2 linked regions of the Posidoniimonas corsicana genome follow. Each later gene encodes a partner of the first gene's protein in a complex. Links are inferred from orthologs where the notes say so. Each region holds a gene or a part of one and is shown in the gene's direction. Other genes may lie near its edges.

Evidence for each region. The genes of interacting proteins can lie anywhere in the genome.
Region 2: the proteins of hisF (region 1) and hisH are in contact, whole or in part, in a crystal structure (PDB 6RU0), measured with the Thermotoga maritima proteins. The link is inferred for Posidoniimonas corsicana from one-to-one orthologs. Residues at the interface, in WP_004080486.1 of Thermotoga maritima: Met1, Leu2, Ala3, Arg5, Ser40, Glu41, Asp45, Glu46, Ala70, Glu71, Ile73, Asp74, Ile75, Pro76, Phe77, Asp98, Lys99, Ser122, Gln123, Glu161, Thr195, Leu196, Asn247, Arg249, Glu251; in WP_004080484.1 of Thermotoga maritima: Asn15, Arg18, Arg22, Arg117, Leu118, Pro119, His120, Met121, Gly122, Trp123, Asn124, Asn134, Gly135, Tyr136, Tyr138, Val140, Tyr158, Glu180, Lys181, Ser182, Ser183, Lys184, Ile185.

What each region holds. Positions count from the first base shown.
Region 1 is NZ_SIHJ01000004.1:119,469-122,351, reverse strand. Bases 40-2,851 are described here. They hold hisF (imidazole glycerol phosphate synthase subunit HisF), read left to right. Parts: upstream 40-967; coding sequence 968-1,735; downstream 1,736-2,851. Other genes in these bases: KOR34_RS21790 (MFS transporter), read left to right, coding at 1,811-2,851; KOR34_RS21800 (methyl-accepting chemotaxis protein), read left to right, coding at 40-837. Outside these bases: more of KOR34_RS21800, read left to right, coding at 1-39; more of KOR34_RS21790, read left to right, coding at 2,852-2,883.
Region 2 is NZ_SIHJ01000002.1:366,952-369,771, reverse strand. What follows is about bases 71-2,819. They hold hisH (imidazole glycerol phosphate synthase subunit HisH), read left to right. Parts: upstream 71-1,016; coding sequence 1,017-1,622; downstream 1,623-2,819. Other genes in these bases: KOR34_RS17545 (elongation factor G), read left to right, coding at 2,808-2,819; hisA (1-(5-phosphoribosyl)-5-[(5-phosphoribosylamino)methylideneamino]imidazole-4-carboxamide isomerase), read left to right, coding at 1,745-2,461; KOR34_RS17560 (OmpA/MotB family protein), read left to right, coding at 106-897. In the rest of the region: more of KOR34_RS17545, read left to right, coding at 2,820-2,820. UniProt on the Escherichia coli protein: IGPS catalyzes the conversion of PRFAR and glutamine to IGP, AICAR and glutamate. The HisH subunit catalyzes the hydrolysis of glutamine to glutamate and ammonia as part of the synthesis of IGP and AICAR.

The sequences.
Region 1 (2,883 bases):
CAGCTGCTCTCGACCGCCAACGGGCTGATGGAGGGCGCCGGCGAGTCGAAGCACCAGTCGACGTCGATCTCGGCGGCCGCCGAGGAGATGTCGCTCACGATGAACCAGACCGCGTCGGCCACCGAGGAGATGTCGGTCGGCATCGCGAACGTGACCGAGAGCATCGACGCCATCCGCAAGTCGATCGAGCAGATCGCCGAGCGGTCTTCCCAGTCGGCCGACGTCGCGCGGTCGGCGACCGAGCGGGTCGAGGGGGGCAACGCCCAGATCGGCCAGCTCGGCTCGGCCGCCAGCGAGATCGGCAACGTGATGGACGTGATCCAGGACATCGCCGAGCAGACCAACCTGCTGGCCCTCAACGCCACGATCGAGGCCGCCCGCGCCGGCGAGGCCGGCAAGGGCTTCGCCGTGGTGGCCACGGAGGTCAAGGAGCTGGCCAAGCAGACCGCCGAGGCGACCGACGGCATCCGCGCCCGGGTGCTGTCGATGCAGCAGTCCACACAAGAGACGGTCACCACGATGGCCGACATCGACCAGGTGATCCGCCAGATCAACGAGGTGTCCGAGGCGATCGCCAAGGAGGTGGGCCAGCAGTCCGAGAGCGTGGCGACCATCGCCGCCAACATGCAGCAGTCGTCCGCGGCGTCGCAGACCATCGCGACCGGCGTCAGCGAGTCGGCCGTGGCGAGCAAGGAGATCACCCGCAGCGTGTCGGCGGTGGACAACCAGCTCAGCTCGACGCTCGACGGCGCCCAGTGCACGCAGTCGGCCGGCGCGTCGGTCGCGGAGCTGGCCGCCGACCTGCAGAAGCAGGTCTCGCAGTTCAAGACCCGCTAAGCCAAGCGGACAATCGCAGAACCTCCGCAGCCGGCCGGGCGCAGACGCGCCCGGCCGGCTGTTGGTATGTTGGGGGCTCCTGCCTGCTGCCGACAGGCCCGCCCCCGGCGCCTACCAGCCCCCCGCCGCCATGCTTGCCAAACGTGTGATCCCCTGTCTGGACGTCGACCGCGGCCGGGTCGTGAAGGGCACCAACTTCGTCAACCTGGTTGACGCCGGCGACCCGGTGGAGGTCGCCAAGCGGTACGAGTCCGAGGGCGCCGACGAGCTGGTGTTCCTGGACATCACCGCCAGCCACGAGAGCCGCGACATCACCGCCGACATGGTCCGCCACGTAGCGGAGGTGGTGTTCATGCCGTTCACCGTAGGGGGCGGCATCCGCACGCTGGAGGACGCCCGGCGGCTGATCCAGGCCGGCGCCGAGAAGGTCAGCATCAACTCGGCCGCCGTCAAGACGCCCGAGGTGGTCACGCAGATCTCCCGCGCGTTCGGCAGCTGCGCGACCGTGGTGAACATCGACCCCAAGCGCGTGCAGCGCGACGGCCGCGAGGTGTGGGACGTGCACATCAACGGCGGCCGCCTGCCGACCGGGCTAGAGGCCGTGGCCTGGGCCCAGGAGGTCGAGCGACTGGGCGCCGGCGAGATCGTCCTGACCTGCATGGACCGCGACGGCACCAAAGACGGCTACGACCTGGAGATCACCCGCGCCGTCAGCGAGGCGGTCGGCATCCCGGTGGTCGCGTCCGGCGGCGCCGGCGGCCCCCAGCACCTGGCCGAGGCGGTCACCGCCGGCAAGGCCGACGCCGCCCTGGCGGCCAGCATCTTCCACTTCGGCGAGTACACGATCGAAGAAACGAAGCGCGTGATGCGCGACTACGGGGCGCCGGTGCGGCTGTAGCGGCCCGCGGGTGAACCTTGGGCCCGCGGGGGGCCTCTACTGGACACCCCCTCACCTCACCGCCCCGTCCCGCCCATGCGCCCCCTCTTCGACGCCTACCGACAAGCCTACAGCGGCCTGCCGCGCGAGGTGTGGATGCTCTCGGCGCTGATGTTCGTCAGCCGCTGCGGGTCGACCGTGCTGCCGTTCCTGACCATCTTCCTAGTTAAGGTCAAAGGGTTCGAGCCGGAAGTCGCGGTCCAGTTCCTGGCGGTGTACGGCGTCGGCGGCATCCTGGGATCGCTGCTGGGCGCCCGGCTGTGCGAGTGGTTCGGCCCGCTGCGGACGCTCCTGGCGTCGCTCGTGCTGCGGGCGCCGGGCTACCTGATCATGCCGCATTTCGACTCGGGCGCCGCGATCGGCCTGGCGCTGCTGTACGTGAGCCTAATCGCCGAGATGAGCCGCCCCGCCATCGCGATCGCCACCACCGACTACAGCCCGGGCGATGCGCTCGCCAAGAGTTTTGCGCTCAACCGGCTGGCGGCCAATCTGGGGTTCTCCATCGCCCCGGCGGTGGGCGGCTTGCTGGCGGCCGCGGGCTACTGGGACGCGATGTTCTGGGTGAACACGGTCACGCCGCTGCTGGCCGCGGCCGCCGAGCTGTGGTCCTTCGGGCTCCACGAGCCGCCGCACATCGCCCAGGACCGGCGGGAGTTCCGCGGCCTGGCCGGGCCGTGGTCCGACCGGCACTACCTGTGGTTCCTGGCGCTTCAGCTGCTGTCTGGGGTCGTGTTCTTCCAGATGATGAGCACCTACCCGCTGTACCTCTCTGAGCAGGTGCACATGAGCGAGGACCAGATCGGGTTCCTGTTCGTGATCAACACCTCGCTGATCGTGCTGCTGGAGATGCTGGTCACCGACCGGCTGCGGGGGCGGTCCGCCATCAACCTGGTGAGCCTGGGCGTCTGCCTGCTGTGCCTGGGGTTCGGCGGCACCGTGCTGGGCGGCGGGGCGGGCGCCATGGCGGCCCTGGCCGTGGTGTGGACGGCCGGCGAGATGCTCAGCGCCCCGTTCGCCATCACCTACGCCGCCGAGCGGGCGGCCGGACGCAACCGCGCCGCGTACCTCGGCCTGAACTCCGTGGTGTTCTCGGTGTCGGCGGTCGGCGC
Region 2 (2,820 bases), on another replicon or contig:
ACCCGCCGCTAGCACCGCGGCGGTGCGGACGTGCCCGCCCCTTCCTACCGGATTGCCTCACGGATGAGCGCCCGGCAAACAATCTGTTGTCTCGTGTGCCTGTCGATGCTGACTGGTTGCGGGCGGGTTGTGTTCCGTCCGGACCAGCAGACCGCGCAGGCGATCTCGCTCTCGCCTGAGCAGCAGCAGACGCTCGCCCAGCAACAGCAGCAGTTCCAGAACCGCGCGGCGGAACTGGACCGCGACAACCAGGAGCTCGAATCGCTGCTCGCGCAGTCGCGGCAGGAGAGCCAGCTGCTCCGCGAGCAGGTCTCCGCGACGCAGTCGCAGCTCCGCGCCACCACCGACCAACTCGCCGGGCTCCAGCAGGAACGCGCCCAGCTGCAGAGCAAGACGCAGGCCATGATGGCCAGCGTTAAGACGCCCGGGCCGGCCGGCATCCGCGCCAACAACACGCTGTTGCGTCCGCTCAGCGTCGGCAGCCTGCCGGGGGTCGACGTGCGCCAGGACGGCGACACCATCCGCATCTCGATCCCCGCGGACGAGGTCTTCCAGCCCGGCGCCGCGCAGCTCAAGCCGGGCGGCGACCAGCTGCTGATGCGGGTTGCTGCCGACGTGATCGCCGCCTACCCCGAGCAGGTGATCGGCATCGAGGGCCACACCGACAGCGCGCCGCCGGCGTCGCCGCAGTTTCCCACCAGCCACCACCTGTCGGTGGCGCAGGCGACTACCGCCTACGACCTGCTGACCCGCGGCGCCAACGTCCCGGCCCAGCAGGTGTTTGTGATCGGCCACGGCGGGAACCACCCGCGGATGTCCAACGCCACCGATGCGGGGCGTCAGGCGAACCGCCGGATCGAGGTGGTTGTCTATCCCGAGGTGGTGCGCCGCCGGTAGACAGTTGCGGCCAGCCCTCGGCGTTGCTCCTCGCGCCTCGCGGGCCCCCATGCCGCCCCGGGCCCGTCGGGATTAAACTAGGGGACTCCCCTGAGCCCCGAGACCCGAGCCTCGCACCTATGCTGGCGATCATCAACTACGAGATGGGCAACCTCCGCTCCGTGCAGAAGGCGCTGGAGAAGGTCGGCCACGACGCGGTCATCACCGATGACCCCGCGCAGATCGCCGCCGCGGACAAGCTGGTGCTGCCCGGCGTGGGCGCGTATGCCGACGCGATCGCCGCGCTCCGCAAGAAGCGGCTCGTGGAGCCGATCCAGCAGGCGATCGCCGACGGCAGGCCGTTCCTCGGCGTCTGCCTGGGGATGCAGCTGCTGTTTGACGTCAGCTACGAGGACGGCGAGCACCAGGGCCTGGGCGTGGTGCCGGGTAGGGTCGTCAAGTTCGACGTGCCGCGGGAGCTGAAGGTGCCGCACATGGGCTGGAACCAGGCCGCCTTCGCGAAACCGACCCGACTGTTCAGCGGGGTGCAAGACAACGCCTACTTCTACTTTGTGCACTCTTACTACGTTGTCCCCGAGGACGAGGGCGTTGTTGCGGCGCGGTGCGACTACGGATCGCCGTTCTGCGCGGCGATCGAGCGTGACAACCTGTTCGCCACCCAATTCCACCCGGAGAAGAGCCAGGCCGACGGTCTGCGGGTGCTAAAGAACTTCGCCGAGTTGTAGGCGTCCCGCGGCGTTCTTGACCGCCGGGGGCGGAATACGGCCGCGGGCCGCGGGTTGAATGCGGTACCCCCATTTGCGATAGTAGAGGCTCGGGCAGAGCTAAGAAACCTCTAGGATTCGCGATGGAAGTTTGGCCGGCAATCGACCTGCGGGGCGGCAAGTGCGTCCGCCTGCGTCAGGGCGATTACGAACAGGAAACGGTCTTCGACGACGACCCCGTCGGGGTGGCGCGGCAGTTCGCCGCGGCCGGCGCCAAGCGGCTGCACGTCGTGGACCTGGACGGCGCCCGCGAGGGGACGTCGGTCAACCTGCCGGCCGTGCAGGACATTGTCGCGAACGTGGACATGCAGGTGGAGCTCGGCGGCGGCGTCCGCGACGAGCAGTCGATCCTCGAGCTGCTCGGCTTCGGCCTGCACCGGCTGGTGATCGGCACCTCGGCCATCAAGCGGCCGGACTGGTTCCAGGAGATTGTCCGCAAGTTCCCCGACCGCCTGGTGCTCGGCATCGACGCGCGTGACGGCCGCGTCGCGACCGACGGTTGGCTCGAAACCTCCGACACCCCCGCGGTGGAGCTGGCCCAGCGATTCAACGACGAGCCCGTCGCGGCGATCGTCTACACCGACATCGCCACCGACGGCATGATGTCGGGTCCCAACATCACCGCGATGGCCGAGATGCAGAACGCCGTGAAGCTGCCGGTGGTGGCCTCCGGCGGTGTGACCTCCATCGACGACGTCCGCGCCCTCCACCAGGCGGGGCTGGCCGGGTGCATCATCGGCCGCGCCCTGTACGAGGGCGCCATCGACCTGTCCGAAGCGGTGCAGGTCGCCGGCGACTAGACCGCCGGCGCACGACGCCCGCCAGACTTGTGCTGGCCGGGGCGCACACGCTGTACACACGCGGCGTGGAACACGCTTGCCGCGCTGCCTCGTTTTTTCTTCGCGACCTCTGACGGATTCCTGCGGAGCGCCTTTGCGCCGCCGCGCCGGCGGGCGACAATGGAGTTGGCAGCCCGGTCCCCGCCGCCTAGCGACGCGGGCCGTCCGGCGGGGATCCCTTCTCTTCTCCCATCAAAGGAGCCGCCCGACCAGCAGCACGCGACGCGAGATCCTGTTTCGACGGACGCCCTGCGCGACGCTTCGTCCTTCCTCCGCTCCTTTTCCTTTTCTGCTCTCGGAGGCGACTATGGCTATCAATG